4 regions of the Staphylococcus equorum genome follow, and region 2 is predicted to be linked to each of the others. Evidence: riboswitches for the same ligand, from Rfam matches in the RefSeq annotation. Region 2 holds a riboswitch; each other region holds the start of a gene.
The links. A riboswitch is a leader RNA that binds a small molecule or an ion and turns the genes downstream of it on or off. The one in region 2 is predicted to bind S-adenosylmethionine.

Region 1 (4,668 bases), 290 kb from region 2:
AGAAATCTATCTGCTTTTGATAGCGCAGTTGTAACTATAGGTGAAGTATCTAGTGGAAATACATGGAATGTCATCGCTGATCAGGCATATGTCCAAGGTACTGTGAGAAGCTTTGATGAAGATAAACGTGTTTATATTGAAGAACGACTTAGAGCAATTGGAAGTGGGCTTGCAGAAGCGTTTGATGTCGAAATAGAAACACTATATCATCGTTTACCAGGCGCCGTTAAAAACGATGAGAAATTAACGGATGACGCTATCGAAGTAGCGAAACAAGTTGGATATAATGTAGAAGTTATGGATAAACCTTTAACAATTGGGGAAGACTTTTCTGGTTTTTCAAATAAATATCCAAGCGTCTTTGCATTTATTGGGTCGAATAGTGAATATGATTTACATCACCCTAAGTATGACCCAGATGAACGTATTCTAGAAAAAGTACCTGAGTATTTTGTTACATTTGTGCAAAAATTATTGAACGAAGTATAAGTTGCCAAACACTTTATATATGTATTAACTCCTATAAAATTTGGGTAATGTAAAGATATAATAATTATTGAAGGAGTGTTGTATTATGGCAGCCCAAGATCCAAGAACAAAATTTTCAAATGCAGATTTTCCAAAACAAGAACAAGCGGTTCCTGGTTTACAAAAAGAATTAGAACCTAAACCAGATTGTGGGGAAACTTCATATATTGGTTATGGCAGATTAACAAATTATAAAATGTTGGTGACGGGTGGAGATTCTGCCATTGGAAGAGCAGCAGCTATAGCGTATGCAAAAGAAGGCGCAGATGTAGCGATAAATTATCTTCCTGAAGAACAAGCAGACGCCGAAGAAGTACAAAAAGTGATTGAAGCAGCAGGTAGAAAAGCTGTTTTAATACCAGGAGATCTCCGAAATGAACAATTTAACTATGATTTAGTAGAGCAAGCTTATAATGCACTAGGCGGTTTAGACAATGTAACCCTTGTAGCAGGACATCAACAATACAGAGATGATTTAAAAAGTTTTGATACAGCTTCATTTACTCAAACATTTGAAACGAACGTTTATCCTATATTTTGGACAGTTCAAAAAGCACTAGATTATTTACAACCGGGTGCTACAATTACGACGACTTCATCAGTGCAAGGATATAATCCAAATCCAATTTTACATGATTATGCAGCCTCAAAAGCAGCAATCATTTCATTAACTAAAAGTTTATCTGAAGAATTAGGTGCTAAAGGTATTCGTGTGAATTGTGTAGCACCTGGGCCGTTTTGGTCTCCTTTACAAATATCTGGTGGCCAGCCACAATCTAAAATACCTACATTTGGTCAAAAAGAAGTATTAGGTAGAGCAGGACAACCTGTTGAACTTTCAGGAGTGTATGTACATTTAGCTGCCGAAGAATCGAGTTATACGACTGGGCAAGTTTATGGTGTAACAGGCGGAACTCAGTTAGACTAATGATATCAAAAGTTAGAAATCTCTATGAGATTATCTAGCTTTTATTTTTTGAAAGGTATGATAATACAATATGAAACAATTTAAAGCAGATACACTCTCTAAAAAACAAAATTATAAATTACTGAGTGGGAGTATTATTCCAAGACCGATTGCATTTGTTACTTCTCAAGACAAGTCAGGTCATTTAAATGCAGCGCCATTCAGTTTCTTTAATATAGTGAATAGCGCACCGCCAATGATTATGATTTCTACTGTACGCTCAGAAGGTAAACGAAAAGACACGTCAGTCAATATTGAAGAAACCGAAGAATTTGTCGTTCATATTACTGATGAAACCATAGTTGAAGAAGTTAATAAAACGGCAGCACCAATAGAACGTACAAGTAATGAGCTAGAAAGAACAAATTTAACATGTATTGAATCAGAACTTATTTCTGTGCCAGGGATACAACAAGCAAAAATCCGTATGGAATGTAAATTAAACAGAATTATTCCATTAGGGGATCCACAAGAAGGTTCTGATTTAATTATTGGTGAAGTCGTTATGTTCCATATCGATGATGATGTATACTTTGAAGACAGTAAAATTGATGCCCAAGCGTTAACAGCTATTTCTCGCTTAGCTAGCAATGACTATGCATCTTTAGGAGAAACATTTACGATTGTGCGACCTACTGAATAAGGGTGTTACACTTGTTGAAAATATCGTATGGTTGCAAAGTAATGTTGACAAACGTGCTTTAACGTATTAAGCTAAATCAGTATTTCACGAATTACAGTTAAAATATACTGTAATAAAACAATTTAATAACTTATCTAGAGAAGTGGAGGGACTGGCCCGTCGATGCTTCGGCAACATGATGATGCGTGTGCCAATTCCAGTAGCATAGATGTATGCTAGAAGATAAGAACGAAGACACAACGTTTACTCTTTTCTTCAATAGAAAAGAGTTTTTTTATTTTCAAAAAGAAACACAAAGAAATAGCGGGGAATAAATTTCACGCTTTTACCCTTATAGAAAGTTGGTTTTGTATGGAGAAGACAAAGAAAGGTAATGCTTGGGCATTGATTCCATTGCTCGTATTTGTAGGTTTATTTTTAGGTGTAGGTATTGGTACAGGAGATTTTTCAACAATGCCTTTAAATGTAGCTATTTTAGTAGCATCTATTGTAGCTTTGATTTTAAATAGAAAAGAAACGTTTCATAAAAAAGTGGAAGTCTTCACAAAAGGCGCGGGTCATTCAAATATTATTTTAATGATGCTCATCTTTATACTGGCTGGTGCCTTCTCTCAAACTACTGAAGACATGGGCGGCGTACAATCTACAGTTAATTTAGGACTGTCACTTATTCCAGAGAATTTAATTATCGTAGGCTTATTTATTATTTGTATGTTTGTTTCGCTTTCAATGGGTACATCTGTAGGTACAGTAGCAGCTATAGCGCCTGTTGGATTTGGATTGAGTCAAGCAACAGACGTCTCAGCAGCTATTACAATGGCTACAGTTGTAGGTGGTGCAATGTTTGGCGATAATCTATCAATGATTTCAGATACAACAATCGCTGCCGTACGTACTCAAAAGACAAAAATGAGTGATAAATTTAAAGTGAATATTAAAATTGTGTTGCCAGGTGCTATATTTACGATTATAGCTTTGTGGTTTTTAACAAATGGAGCACAAATTGATGCAAGTAAAAGTTATGATTATAATATTATCAAAGTCTTACCTTATTTAATGGTACTAATATTAGCATTAATTGGTATTAATGTAATTATTGTACTTATCGGTGGTATCGCATTATCAGCAATAATCGGCCTTATAGATGGATCATTTGGTTGGACAGGCTTATTAGAGTCCATTTCAAAAGGTATTATTGGTATGGAAGATATTGCGATGATTGCCTTACTTATCGGAGGCCTCGTAGCGCTTATTCAACATAACGGCGGTATCACATGGTTACTTCACTTTGTTCGTAATAGAGTGAAATCGAAACGTGGCGCAGAATTAGGTATAGCTGGGTTAGTCAGTGCAGCGGATATTTCAACAGCGAATAATACGATATCGATACTGATGTCTGGCCCATTAGCAAAAGAAATTTCAGAAGAATATGATATAGATCCAAGAAAATCGGCAAGTATTTTGGATATGTTTGCGAGTTGTTTCCAAGGTCTCTTACCTTATAGCCCGCAGTTAATTGCAGCAGCAGGCGTGGCGTCTATATCGCCATTTGAGTTATTACCCTACTCTATTTATCCAATGATTTTGGGCGTTTGTGGTTTGATTGCAATCTTCTTTAACTTACCAAGATTAAATAAGAAATAAGGCGTTAAAAGGGAAGGCGAATCAGTGCAGTGTTTGTATCTGATGAACCTCCCTTTTTATTATGCTTTGATATACAGTAAGTTTATAAAAAGTACTTAAATACATGTTTTTGCGAAAGTGACGTTTAAAATTTTGACGTTTACTGACTATTGACGATAAAATATAGAAGTTGAACGTTTTAAAGTAAAGACTAGAACATTTTATGATTCATAGGATTATTGTTTAGAAGTCTTGTAGAATAGGTTAGAATAGAATTAAGAGTGAAAGTAGGTGAACAATCGTGGGTAAATATAATGTTGAAAATGAATACGTTGAGATACGACTTGAACGACTATTTAAAGTTGAACCAGAATTATTATATCAAGCATGGACAGATCAACGTTTTCTTAAACAATGGTTTATGACAACAGATAGAACAAATAAATCAATTCATATTAACGCTGAACAAAATGGAAGTTATGAAATTGTTGACGTTCGTAAAGGGAAAGAAAATGTAGTAAAAGGTTCTTTTATTACGTTAACGCCATATGAATATATCGTCATGACAATTGGTATGCCAGAGTTAAGTGATTCTGAAGATACCATTGAAATTGAAATATTCGAAAGAGAAGCGGGCATCGCTCAAATGATTTTTAATTATAAAGCTTTTGTGCCAAAAGAACGTAGATATACAATACTGGAATATAAGCAGAAGAAAAAAGAATATCATGATTCTACTGCGCATGGTTTCGAAATATTATTTGATAAATTACAAGTGGTATTAGAAGAATTTGAATCAGACCTTTAATATTTAATAAGATATTTTGAATATAAACTGTTAGCAAAGTTTTAGCTTTGTTGACAGTTTTTTTACGTTTTCCACCAAGTATAATATCTACTTTACAAT
Region 2 (4,668 bases):
TCATACTGCCATACATACAAATGATTACTACAGGTATAGGTAATTTAGTAAATTCATTTACAGAATTACAACCTATATTAATGTCTATGCTTATTGCACTTGCATTTAGTTTCATAATTATTTCACCGATATCGACCGTGGCTACAGCCCTAGCCATAGGTATAAGTGGTCTAGCAGCTGGTTCTGCTTCGCTTGGCATCGTAGCATGTGAAGGTGTACTTGTTGCAGGCACAATGAAAATGAATAGACCAGGCGTACCGATAACGATTTTCTTAGGTGGCGTTAAAATGATGATACCGAATATGGTAAGACATCCTATTATTTTATTACCGATTTTTACAAACGCACTTATCACAGGGTTTGTAGGTGGGCTTATTGGCATAGAAGGTACTAAAGAATCAGCCGGATTTGGTATTATCGGGCTTGTAGGGCCAATTAGTGCCTTTAAATTTATGGAAGACTCGATATTAATGAATTTATTATTAGTATTTATCACGTTCTTTGTAGTTCCATTTATTATGGGGTACTTAATTAATCTTTTCTATATGAAGGTATTAAAACTGTATGATAGTAACATTTATAAATTCTTAGCATAAAATGTTATATGTTTTGGATATGAAATGAGTAACGATTTGTAATAAACTAACAGTTAAATTGATTTTTTGAAAATACAGTTAGATAATCTAAAAGGCCACATAACAGTGGTCTTTTTTTATTTTGACAAAAATCAGTGCAAGTTTCGCGCAAAATTATAATTTTTATGTTGAATTTGAATTTTACAGTTGGGTAACAGTAGATGGTTTTGTAATATTTCAGACTATATAAAAAATTAGTATGAAAATTGACGTGAAGCGCAATATAATAACATTTAGAGATATATGAAAAGTATATTTTATTTGTTTAGAGCGTTACAAAACAAAACGGTTATATTTCAATATTACAAAGAGAAGCTGTATCTGTAACGTTTTGTTATCTAAGTGTAATATAATTGAACGAAATTTATGGTATATTATTTGTGGCGAAAAAATAACACATAAAAATTAATTGCTTGAAGTACATAAGATAATTTAATTAACGAAAATATAATTTTACTTAAAAAGATTTAAATGGAGGATTTTTTAATTATGAAGAAGACAATTTTAGCATCATCATTAGCAGTAGCATTAGGTGTAACAGGATACGCAGCAACAGCAGACAACAATCAAGCTCACGCTTCAGAAGAAAGCATCGACAAAGCGCATTTAGCTGAATTAGCACAAAGTAATGCTGCAGAATTAAATGAAAAACCATTACACGCTGGTGCATACAACTATGATTTCGTATTAGGCGGTTATGAATATACATTCACTTCAGACGGTCAATCATGGTCATGGGAATATGATGTAGCAGGTGCTCAAACTGCATCTTCTAACGTTTCTACAAACACAACTCAAGACGTTAGCACACAAGCAACTACTAATACTAACGAAAAATCAGCAAGCGAAGTAAGTACGCAACAACAATCAAATAATGTTGACGTAAAACCAGTTGCAGCTCCTAAAGCTTCAACTACTACAAAAGTTGAAACTACACAAACAAGTGCAACTACTAAAACTTACGAAACTGCAAAATCTTCAGCTGCTTCAACTGGTGGATCAGTTAAAGCTCAATTCTTAGCTGCTGGTGGTACAGAAGCTATGTGGAATACTATCGTATTACCTGAATCAAGTGGTAATCCAAATGCTGTTAACCAATTAGGTTACAGAGGTTTAGGACAAACTAAAGAAGCTTGGGGTACTGGTTCAGTAGCTACACAAACAAAAGGTATGATTAACTATGCTGAACAACGTTATGGTTCAATTGATGAAGCACTTTCATTCCGTTCTCAAAATAACTGGTGGTAGGTTTCAAAGCATTAAATCATAAAATTTATTGATATAGATTAGAGAGTGACTCACAAGAGTCACTCTCTTTTTTATACTTTGCAGTTTATTGACAAGCGTGAATATTCTGATAAAATTAAAGCTAATTAAATAAATGAAAACTTATCCAGAGAAGTTGAGGGATTTGGCCCTATGAGACTTCAGCAGCAGACTTATGTCGTAAGTACTGTGCTACTTCCAACAAGTGACATGACTTGATAGATAGGTGACATGTGAAAACTATATGCCACTTCATTGGGTATATAGTTTTTTTATATAGGAGGACTTTTTAATGTCAATTTCAGATAGATTAGCACAAATTCCTGATAGTTACTTTGGTAAAACAATGGGGCAAAAGGTTGAACATGGGCCTTTACCATTAATCAATATGGCAGTCGGTATCCCTGATGGCGAAACGCCAAAAGGTATTATTAATTGTTTCGCTGATGCGATACGTCTTCCTGAGAATCAGAAGTATGTAGCATTTCATGGTAAAGATAGCTTGAAACAAGCAATTGTAGATTTTTATGAAAGGCAGTACCAAGTAGAATTAGATATAGAAGATGAAGTTTGTATTTTATATGGAACGAAGAATGGTTTAGTAGCGCTTCCAACATGTATCGTTAATCCTGGAGAAAATGTATTGCTACCGGATCCTGGTTATACAGACTATTTGGCAGGGGTGATGTTGGCTGATGCACAACCTGAGCGATTGGTACTTAAACCACCATATTATTTACCTGAATGGGATAAAGTAGATAAAAAAGTGCTAGCTAATACACGTCTAGTTTATTTAACTTATCCTAATAATCCAACTGGCTCAGTGGCTACAAAGGCTGTATTTGATGAAGCTGTTGCAAAATTTAAAAATACGAAAACTAAAATTGTTCATGATTTTGCATATAGTGCATTTGGTTTTGATGGTAAGAATCCCAGTATGTTGCAATCTGAAGGTGCGAAAGATTTGGGAGTAGAAATTTTTTCCTTATCTAAAGGTTACAACATGTCAGGATTTAGAGTGGGATTTGCAGTAGGGAATAAAGATATAATACAAGCCTTAAAGAAATACCAATCACATACACACGCTGGTATGTTTGGTGCGTTACAAGATGCAGCTACTTATGCATTGAATCATTATGATGATTTTTTAGAAGAACAAAATGAAACTTTTAAAAAACGTAGAAATCAATTTGAAGCAAAACTTAATGAAGTGGATATACCATTTGAACCGATGAAAGGTGGCATTTTCTTGTGGTTGAAAACACCGCCCGAATACGATGGTGAAACGTTTGTTGACTATTTATTACAAGAGCAATCTATTCTTGTTGCACCTGGCATACCTTTTGGTGAACATGGGCGTAACTATGTACGTATTTCATTGGCACTTGATGATCAAGCATTGTTGGAAGCAGCAGAACGTATTCAATCGCTTAAATATCTTTATCAATAATAAAATAGGAGTGAATTTAGATGACAAAAATCAAACTTTTTGGCGTGCGTGAAGAAGATATTCCCTACATAGAAGCATGGGCAACAAAATACAAAGTAGAGGTTGATTTAGATAAAGATTTACTTACTTTAGACACAGTAGATCGAGTAGAAGGATTTGATGGTTTATCTTTATCACAGCAAATTCCATTAGATGAAACAGTATATAAAAAATTACATGATTTTGGCATTAAACAAATTGCACAACGTAGTGCAGGTTTTGATAGTTATGATTTGGATTTAGCTCAAAAATATAACTTGATTATTTCAAATGTACCTTCGTATTCGCCACATTCAATTGCAGAGTATACAGTTTCTCAAGCACTTAATTTAATTCGTAATTATAATGATATTCAACAAAAAACAGCAACTTATGATTTCAGATGGCAACCAGCGATATTATCACGTTCTATCAGAGATTTAAAAGTCGCTGTAATCGGTACGGGACGCATTGGTTCTATTGTAGGAAAAATTTTTGCTCGAGGGTTTGACGCGGAAGTTGTGGCATATGATATTGAACCGAATGAACAATGCCAAACATATTTAACTTATAAAGATAGTGTGACTGAAGTTGTAAAAGATGCAGACATTGTCACTGTACATATTCCAGGTAGTAAAGAAAATGACTATTTATTTGACGAAGATTTATTCAAAGCATTTAAGAAGGGCGCTGTGTTTATCAACTGTGCGCGTGGTTCTATTGTAAAGACAAGTGCACTTATAGAAGCTTTGGATAATGGAACGTTAAAAGGTGCAGCGCTTGATACTTATGAGGGTGAGAAAGGATTGATTCCTAGTGATCAAAGAGGCACTGAACTTAAAGATGATATTTTAACTCAATTAATTGAACGACAAGATGTTATACTGTCTCCTCATATTGCATTTTATACAGATGCAGCAGTTGAAAATTTAATTGTGGATGCACTAAATGCAACATTAGAAGTATTGAACACTGGTGATACAGCCCTCCGTGTTAATACATTATAAAGGGTTTTTAACTCAGTATTAAAATTAATATAAACAATAAAAAAAAGTGGGCGCATCAGAGATGAGGCGTCCACTATATTTGTGTGCTATTCATTTATTTTACATCATAACCTTGGTCTTCAATTGCTTCTTTCATATGAGACATTTCGACTTTGCTGTCATCATAATCTACTTTAACGTTATTTTCTTCAAGGTTAACATCTGCTGTTGTAACACCATCAAGGTTAGTAAGTGCTGACTCTACTGCTTGTTTACAGTGATCACAACTCATGCCTTCTACTTTAATTGTTTC
Region 3 (4,668 bases), 680 kb from region 2:
AACTAACTGTAGCTGCATATTCTTCCTTTTGTTTTGTTACAGTTTTTTTATTTTCTATTCTTTCTTTTTCCAACTCTTCCTCATGTTCATCGCTTAATTTTTGTTCTCTAGATTTATATTGCTCTTCAGCCTTTTTTTGCGCTTTCTTTTTACTTTTTAAAGCAAGCATAAATAATATCAAACAAATGACTGCTACGATGATTGCCACGATTAAACCAATTTCTATTGGCCCTAATGAATTCATAACAAAAACGCTCCTTTATGTGTTCAGTAACTTAATTATAATAGATAATAGCTCATCATTCGATAGAAAAGTCCATAAAATTAAATTTTAGTTTATTATACTTCTACAGAATCTTTTAATAAGTTTACTTTATCTAATTTTTCCCATGGCAATAAGATATCTGTACGGCCAAAGTGACCATAGGCAGCTGTTTGTTTATAGATTGGGTGTTTTAAATCTAACATTTTAATAATGCCAGCAGGTCTTAAGTCAAAATGCTTACGTACCGCTTCCACTAATTCATTTTCACTGACACTACTTGTTCCAAATGTATCAATAGAAATTGAAACTGGTTCAGCAACCCCAATTGCGTATGCTAATTGTACTTCACATTTGTCTGCTAATTTAGCCGCTACAATATTTTTAGCTACATAACGTGCAGCATAGGCAGCAGAACGGTCAACTTTTGTTGGGTCCTTACCACTGAAACAACCGCCGCCATGACGTGCATAACCACCATATGTGTCTACAATAATTTTACGACCAGTAAGTCCAGCATCTCCTTGAGGACCACCAATCACAAAACGACCAGTAGGATTAATATAAAATTTAGTGTCTTCATCTAATAGATTTTCAGGCACTGTTGGATAAATGACGTGCGCTTTAATGTCATCTTGTATTTGTTGCAATTCAGTATCTTCTGCATGTTGCGTAGAAACAACGATAGTGTCTATACGTTGTGGTTTATCCTGTTCATCATATTCAACTGTTACTTGTACTTTCCCATCTGGGCGTAAATATTTTAATATTTCATCTTTACGCACATCAGATAATTTCTTAGCGAGTTGATGTGATAAGAAGATTGGTAAAGGCATATACGTATCCGTTTCATTCGTAGCATAACCAAACATTAAGCCTTGGTCGCCAGCACCAGTTGCTTCAATTTCTTCTTCAGAAACATCATTACGATACTCTAATGCTGTGTCAACACCTTGCGCGATGTCAGGAGATTGCTCATCAATTGCTGTTAATACGGCCATAGTTTGACTGTCATACCCATATTTTGCACGTGTGTAACCAATCTCTTTAATTGTTTCCCTTACTACTTTTGGAATATCAACATAAGTTGTTGTAGATATTTCACCTGAAATTAACGCCATACCAGTAGTTACCGTAGTTTCACAAGCTACCCTTGCATTAGGATCGTCTTTTAATATCTCATCTAATATTGCATCAGATACTTGATCCGCTATTTTATCTGGGTGCCCTTCTGTTACAGATTCTGAAGTAAATAATCTTCTATTGTATGTCATAATTTGCTCCTTTAGTTTTAAATTACGAAAATTCTCTCTCTGTTGAGCTCATTAAAAAGGGCCTTCATCACTATATTAAATAGAGAGAAGGCCCTTATACGTCCATTCGCTCTTATCGTTCAGACGATATATGTCTGCAAACGGTTTGGCACCTTTCTTCGTATTAAGAAGAGGTTGCTGGGCTTCATTGGGTCCATGTCCCTCCGCCACTCAGGATAAGAGAATCCGTTAAGTCCTATAGTACCTAATCTATGATATATTGTCAATTTAACAATTATTATTATTTATTTAAATTTCCTTTTAATATGATGTGGACTAATAATACATATGTGTTATACTCTTTAATTGTAAAGGCTTACATTAACTAAATAGCGTTGGAGGGATTAGTATGGCGGTAGATACATACACATACACAAGCAAGATTGAAAGTATATTGGACAAACCATCATCATTATTTCAATTATCTACAACACAGTTGTATAACAAAATTTTAAATAATGATGAAGGCGCATTGACTGAACTTGGAGCAATTAACGCTAAAACAGGTAAATACACAGGTCGTTCTCCAAAAGATAAGTTTATTGTAAATGAACCATCTTATAGAGATGACATCGATTGGGGTAACATAAATCAACCTATCGAAGAAGAAACTTTCTTAAATTTGTATGATAAAGTTTTAGCCCATTTAAACAAAAAAGATGAACTTTATGTATTTAAGGGTTATGCAGGTAGTGATGAAGATTCACAATTAGAACTCACAGTGATTAATGAATTAGCTTGGCATAATTTATTCGCACAAAATATGTTCATTCGCCCAAGTACTAGAGAAGAAGCTAGCGAAATCAAATCTGATTTCACTATTGTTTCAGCACCTTCTTTTAAAGCAGTTCCTGAAGTTGACGGCACAAACTCCGAAACATTTATAATTACCTCTTTCAAACATAAAGTAATATTGATTGGTGGCACTGAATATGCTGGAGAAATGAAAAAAGGCATATTCTCAGTAATGAACTACTTACTCCCTAAAGATAAAATCATGAGCATGCACTGTTCAGCTAATGTTGGCGATAAAGGTGATGTTGCTTTGTTCTTCGGATTATCCGGTACAGGTAAAACAACACTTTCTGCTGACCCAACACGTAAACTGATTGGTGATGATGAGCATGGTTGGAATGAAAACGGCATTTTCAATATTGAAGGCGGCTGTTATGCTAAAGCAATTAACCTTTCATATAAAAAGGAACCACAAATTTACGACGCAATTAAATATGGTACTATTTTAGAAAACGTAGTTGTCGATGAAGATGGTGATGTAGACTTCGATGATAACTATTACACTGAAAATACAAGAGCCGCTTATCCAATTGATCATATCGATAATATCGTGACACCCTCTAAAGCAGCACATCCGAATACAATTATTTTCTTAACTGCTGATGCTTTTGGTGTATTACCACCTATTTCTAAATTATCTAAAGATCAAGCAATGTACCATTTCCTAAGCGGCTTCACAGCTAAATTAGCTGGTACAGAACGTGGTGTTACAGAGCCAGAACCATCATTCTCAACTTGTTTCGGTTCACCATTCTTACCTCTCAACGCAAAAGTATATGCAGACCTATTAGGAGATTTAATTGATGAACATGACGTAGACGTTTATCTAGTTAACACGGGTTGGACTGGTGGCCAATATGGGCTCGGACGTCGTATCAGCCTTAACTATACAAGACAAATGGTAAACCAAGCTATTACTGGACAATTAAGTGAAATAGAATATATTAAAGATGATATGTTCGGATTAGATATCCCATTAGAAATTGAAGGTGTACCTCAGACATTATTAAACCCTATTAATGCTTGGAGTAAGCCAGAAGCATATAGAGAGCAAGCTCAAGATTTAATTAATCGTTTTAAACATAATTTTGAAAAATTCGGTACAGAAGTAGAAGATTTAGCTAACAATGGCGGTTTCAAATAAGTTAAATAAATAAAAAAAGCATGAACTACGAAAGAATTTGTAGTTCATGCTTTTTATTGTTCATTATAATTTTGTTTAATATGCTGGGCTTCAACATCTGTCATCCATTGTTTGATGGTCGACAATGTAGATTTTAATGCAAACGGCCTAGGAATATGCCCTTCTTCCATTTGATAAAACGTACGATAAGTCGCACCTATACGCTCTAATTTTTCCGCTAAATAATATGCTTGATGAATACCAACTTGATAATCTTTTCCACCGTGTACTATTAAAATTGGTGGGCTATCCTTAGTAATTTGGGAAACTGCATCTCGTTGCCTATACGCATCAGCGTTCTTTTTAGGATGACCAATCATACGTTTAAGCATTCCTCTTAAGTCAACACGTTCTTCATACATTAAATATATATCAGAGACTCCACCCCAAATTATATAACTAGATATCGGTAAATCTTGAAACGTTAATAACCCTTGTAGACCACCTCTAGAAAATCCAACCATATGAATATGTGCTTTTGGATACATACAATTTAATATTTTAATAGCAACAGTAACGTCGTTTAAATCCGCACCGTAAAATGCATCTTTACCTTCACTGCCATTATTCCCACGATAATAAGGACCGAAAACTAATGTATGATCGTTTGCAAATTGCATTAAACGTCCTGTACGTACCATACCTACTTGCCCTTTTCCACCTCGCAAATAAATAACAATTCTTTCTACATTAGCTATAGGTGCCATTAAGAGACCACGCACTTTTAAAGCATCCACATGATATGTGACTTCTTCAAAAAAATGTGTTGATGATTCAACTGGCATACGTTTTCTATGAATAAAATCCAAGCTCCATCACTCTCTCTAAACATTGTAAAATTGCTGCATCTTTCAATAAGTAGCTTTTGCGTTCTTCTGGAATATCATAAACATTATTATAAAATAAAGGTCCATTTGTTTCTAAATAGTCTTGTTGTTGCTCTACATCCTTAACGACAACCATAAATACATCTTTAGTAAAGCTTAATCCATTTTGCCTTACTACACGATATTGCGCAATATAATTACACTTTTTTATCGTTGCACCTGTTTCCTCGAACAATTCTCTAGCTGCTGCTACTTCACTGGATTCTCCTAATTCTTTTTTGCCACCAG
Region 4 (4,668 bases), 1.1 Mb from region 2:
GAAGAAGTTCGCATCAAGTTCACCTTTATCTAATAATTTATTCGGTGTTGTATAATCATTAATCGTTTTGATTTTTAGCTTATAACCTTTATCTTCTAACAATGGTTCTGCTTTTTCTAATATTTCTGCGTGCGGTGCTGGCGAAGCTCCGACTGTAATTGTCTTATCTTTTTCATCTCCGCCACCGCCACATGCTGCTAATAAAAGTGCTAAAGCAACTACAGAAACTAAACTTAATATTTTTTTCATATAATAAAGTCCCCTTTTAAAATTTATCGTTTATCTATTTTATTTGTAGACCAGTCACCAATAAATTGAATGATAAATACAATAATCAGTATTAAAACTGTTGATACAAATATGACGTCATTTTGATTTCGTGTGAAGCCAGTTAAATACGCTAAGTTACCTAAACCACCTGCACCAATTACACCAGCAACCGCTGTTGATCCAACTAAAGCAATTGCAGTCACTGTAATACCGGATATTAAAGCTGGCATTGCTTCTGGTAAAAGGACTTTTTTCACTACTGTCCATGTATTTGCGCCCATTGACCAAGCCGCTTCGATTACGCCTTTGTCGATTTCTTTAAATGCGATCTCTACTAATCTTGCATAGAACGGTGCAGCACTAATAATCAATGCTGGTAAAGCTCCAGTTGGTCCACTAATTGTTCCTAATATTAAACTTGTGAATGGAATCAACAAGAGTATGAGAATAATGAAAGGTATCGCTCTGAATAAGTTTACGATAAATGAAACTACACTATAAAAGACTCTTGCCACTGGTGATTTACTTTTAGCTGATAAGAAGAGTAATACACCTAAAATCAGTCCTAAAACAAAAGCAAACGCTGTTGCTATTACAGTCATATAAATTGTTTCATATGTTGCTAACCAAACTTCGTCCCAACTAATATTTGGCATAGTAACCATCTCACGGAGTATGTCACCAAACGAATTACCCATGCTTTAACACCTCCACTGAAACGTGTTGCGCTTCTAAATCATTTTTGAACTTTTCGAATTTTTCTGAATTTACTGTTGGTAAATGCACTACTAAAAAGCCGATTGAACCGTCTTTCGTATGTTTAATATTAGCTTCCAATATATTTACATCAATATTATGCGTCTTAGTTATGTATGATACTAACGGCTCCGTAGTATTGCTTCCTGTAAAATTCAAGCGAACTACATAATCATTTTCATTTAATGTTATTAAATCTGTGATAGATTCATCAAAATCATCGTCTAAATCATCTTTCACAAAGCGTTTTGTTACTTCATGTTGTGGGTTTTCAAAGACAGTTGTAACCTTGCCTTGTTCAATTACACGGCCATTTTCCATAACAGCGACTTCATCACAGATACGTCGAATGACATGCATTTCGTGTGTAATGATTACGATTGTTAAATTTCGTTCTTCTTTAATCTTTAATAATAATTCTAGAATTTCATCTGTCGTTTGAGGATCTAAAGCACTTGTTGCTTCATCGCAAAGCAATACAGTAGGTTCATTAGCTAATGCACGCGCGATACCGACACGTTGCTTTTGACCGCCTGATAATTCCGATGGATATGCATTTTCTCTTCCTTTTAGTCCTACCAATTCCACTAGTTCTAAAGCACGTTGCTTCGCTTCACGGCGCGAAACACCAGCAATTTCTAGCGGAAATGTAATATTATTTAATACATTTCGTGACCACAGTAAATTAAAATGTTGAAAAATCATGCTCACTTTTTGACGTTTTTTTCTTAAATCTGATTTAGATAAATCACCAATCTTATCTCCATCAATAATTACGTCACCTGAAGTAGGTTGCTCGAGATTGTTCAAGAGTCTTACTAAAGTACTTTTCCCCGCTCCTGAAAAACCAACTACTCCAAAGATTGAGCCTGATTGAATGTTTAAATCAACATGATCTACAGCTAGTACGTCGTGTTTTTTTGTCTTGTACCTTTTGACTATTTGATTTAATTCAATCATCACACTTGCCTCCTTGTATTACACTATCAATTAAAAAATGCTTCCTCTATTATTCAGTGAAGAAAAGAGAAAGCATTAATCGCTTCTCTCATCTCCCAAAGTTAATCGTAACTTCATGTGAATTGGCACCATTTCTGATTCAGACGGTTGCCGGGCTTCAAAGGGCACATCCCTCCACCACTCTTGATAAGAGTATCATTTATTTAATTATTTTTAATCCTATCATCGCACTCATGTTTCGTCAATAACTATTTTAAATTTTCTAACAAATAAGGAACAGATTGAAATGCGTAAATTCTTTTCTGCTCTTTACCTTTAGACATCAACATGAGCACAGGTACAGATTGTATTTCTTGCGCTTGGCTAAAATCAGGATGAAAATTCAAATCTATTTTTGTAATTGGTAGTTTCAAAATTTCATTTGCTATATCTAACATGCGTTCTGAAACTTTACAAGTTCCACACGTTGGTGTATAACCAAATATTAAATATTTTTCTTTTTCTTCATGTTCGTGCACATCTGCACGGTGTTCACTTGTTACATTCATGTTAATAAACTTACCCTTTCAGCTATATAATCTAATTTTGCTTTAGCTACTTTTTCTGCGTCTTTTACAGAAAAACCATGTTTTCGCAGTACTTTGGATAAATATGGTTTAGGGCATCTAGCAACCTCACAATATTGTCTATCTATGCGTATATGTTTACTTTCACTGAGATATCGTTTGAACCATTTCCGTATCTTTTCACCTTCTTTATCTGAATCAACAAGAATATACACTTGTTTATCATATAAAGTTTCAACCATTTCATCGATTTTATCAATGCCCATAGTACCGTTTGTACATATGATATCAATTGGCTGATCAATAACTTGCTTTACCCGCTTCTTGTCTGACTTGCCTTCGACAATGATAACTTGGTTTAGTATCGTCATGACATCCACCCTCTAAATGTTGATAGTTGTTCAATCTACTTAGTTCTTCACAATACTTAGCGACTATAAACATAATTTACATATTCCTAATCTTATCTTATTATTGAAAATAATTTTTGTCATTTAAAGACATCTAATTAAATATTCATTATCTTATATAAGAACTGTTTTTTAGTACTATTAAGCTATGATTTACTATAGCTCACTTTATGCATCTTTTAACTTGACTAAAAACCACATAAAATAGATTATTCTCATTAAAAAAACCCCAAGATAATCTATATCATGGAGTTCATACTTTGTTTTTATTCACCAATCATTTCTGAGTATTGCTCAGCTGATAGTAATTCATCTAATTGACTTTCATCACTTAATTCAACTTTTACCATCCATGCTTTATCGTATGGTGATTCATTTACGAATTCTGGGCTGTCTTCTAATTCTTCGTTAGACTCGACAACTTTCCCAGTAACAGGTGCGTATAGTTCTGAAACTGTTTTTACTGATTCAACACTACCAAAAGTTTCACCTTCGTTAATCTCATCGTCGACTTCTGGTAATTCAACGAATACGATATCTCCTAATTCACCTTGAGCATATTCAGTTATACCAATTGTTACTGTATTTCCTTCAATTTTAACCCATTCATGTTCTTTAGAATATTTAAATTCACTCGGTACTGCCACAAGAATCCCCTCCTAAATGATTTTACATATTAATGATGCCATATGAAAAGCTTTCAAGCAACTATTTCCTGATACCATAATGCAATCAGATGTTTTCACAGCAATAGATGAAGCGTTTCCACAATCACTATTGTAACCACTTATTTAATTATGAATTTAAAATTTATTTTATAACCAAGTTTCTTTATATTGGTCTTCTTTAAATCCAACTGTAACTTTATTTCCTGAAATGGCTAGCGGTCTTTTAACTAACATACCATTTGAAGCCAATAAATCTAACTTTTCATCATTCGTTAGATCTTTCAACTTATCTTTCAATCCAAGCTCACGATATTTTGCGCCATGTGTGTTAAAAAGTTTATTAATATCAATTTCTGTCGCTTCAATAATATCTTTAAACTCGTTTTTAGTAGGTGTATGTTGAACGATATCAATTGGTTCAAAACTAACACCATACTCCTGTAAGAACTTAGCTGCCTTCTTACAAGTTGTACAATTAGGATACTGGTAAAATTTTATCATTATGCTGTACCTCCTATGTCTAGTTAACACTAATATATCAAATTTCTACTTAAAACGCTCTTAATATCAAGCTGATTTTTTTAATAATGGCTAATTGTCAGTTATAATAAAGTTAATAATATCTAAAATAAAGGAGTTATACTATGCAACCAATAAATTCTACAGACAATTTTAAAGAAACAATACAAAGTGATAATCCTGTCATTGTTAAATTCGAAGCAGGCTGGTGTCCAGATTGTAAAGCGATGGACATGTGGATTGATCCAATCACTGAAAAATATAATGATTACCAATGGTTCACTGTAAATCGTGATGAATTAGAAGACGTAGCGTCTGACAATGATGTAATGGGTATTCCTAGCTTGTTAGTTTTCAAAAATGGAGAAAAACTAGCTCATTTACATTCAGCAAATGCAAAATCTCCAGAACAAGTTGAATCATTTTTAGCAGAAACATTTAAATAAATTATAAAATATTGCAGATGAAAATCTAAGGCATACATTTAAGTATAAAGGCCGCATTGAATTTTAATTTCAA

Region 1: it holds a riboswitch for S-adenosylmethionine, as region 2 does, so the genes downstream of both, PYW44_RS03165 (Na+/H+ antiporter NhaC family protein) here and PYW44_RS01860 (aminotransferase class I/II-fold pyridoxal phosphate-dependent enzyme) in region 2, are expected to answer to the same signal.
Region 3: it holds a riboswitch for S-adenosylmethionine, as region 2 does, so the genes downstream of both, metK (methionine adenosyltransferase) here and PYW44_RS01860 (aminotransferase class I/II-fold pyridoxal phosphate-dependent enzyme) in region 2, are expected to answer to the same signal.
Region 4: it holds a riboswitch for S-adenosylmethionine, as region 2 does, so the genes downstream of both, PYW44_RS09595 (methionine ABC transporter ATP-binding protein) here and PYW44_RS01860 (aminotransferase class I/II-fold pyridoxal phosphate-dependent enzyme) in region 2, are expected to answer to the same signal.

Annotation. Positions count from the first base shown of each region.
Region 1 is NZ_CP118982.1:702,320-706,987, forward strand. Features, by position in the region: gene PYW44_RS03150 (amidohydrolase) at 1-489, shown strand, start outside; gene PYW44_RS03155 (SDR family oxidoreductase) at 575-1,456, shown strand; gene PYW44_RS03160 (flavin reductase family protein) at 1,527-2,138, shown strand; SAM riboswitch class I at 2,266-2,367, shown strand; gene PYW44_RS03165 (Na+/H+ antiporter NhaC family protein) at 2,490-3,782, shown strand; gene PYW44_RS03170 (SRPBCC family protein) at 4,063-4,569, shown strand.
Region 2 is NZ_CP118982.1:410,619-415,286, forward strand. Features, by position in the region: gene PYW44_RS01850 (PTS sugar transporter subunit IIC) at 1-596, shown strand, start outside; gene PYW44_RS01855 (aggregation-promoting factor C-terminal-like domain-containing protein) at 1,125-1,883, shown strand; SAM riboswitch class I at 2,022-2,130, shown strand; gene PYW44_RS01860 (aminotransferase class I/II-fold pyridoxal phosphate-dependent enzyme) at 2,194-3,351, shown strand; gene PYW44_RS01865 (D-lactate dehydrogenase) at 3,372-4,376, shown strand; gene copZ (copper chaperone CopZ) at 4,471-4,668, opposite strand, start outside.
Region 3 is NZ_CP118982.1:1,088,734-1,093,401, reverse strand. Features, by position in the region: gene PYW44_RS05370 (nuclease-related domain-containing protein) at 1-244, opposite strand, end outside; gene metK (methionine adenosyltransferase) at 340-1,536, opposite strand; SAM riboswitch class I at 1,646-1,758, opposite strand; gene pckA (phosphoenolpyruvate carboxykinase (ATP)) at 1,925-3,514, shown strand; gene PYW44_RS05355 (alpha/beta hydrolase family protein) at 3,568-4,362, opposite strand; gene ytkD (RNA deprotection pyrophosphohydrolase) at 4,346-4,668, opposite strand, start outside.
Region 4 is NZ_CP118982.1:1,999,051-2,003,718, forward strand. Features, by position in the region: gene PYW44_RS09585 (MetQ/NlpA family ABC transporter substrate-binding protein) at 1-249, opposite strand, end outside; gene PYW44_RS09590 (methionine ABC transporter permease) at 273-968, opposite strand; gene PYW44_RS09595 (methionine ABC transporter ATP-binding protein) at 961-1,986, opposite strand; SAM riboswitch class I at 2,072-2,179, opposite strand; gene PYW44_RS09600 (thioredoxin family protein) at 2,235-2,534, opposite strand; gene PYW44_RS09605 (toprim domain-containing protein) at 2,531-2,923, opposite strand; gene gcvH (glycine cleavage system protein GcvH) at 3,229-3,609, opposite strand; gene PYW44_RS09615 (arsenate reductase family protein) at 3,778-4,131, opposite strand; gene PYW44_RS09620 (thioredoxin family protein) at 4,275-4,595, shown strand.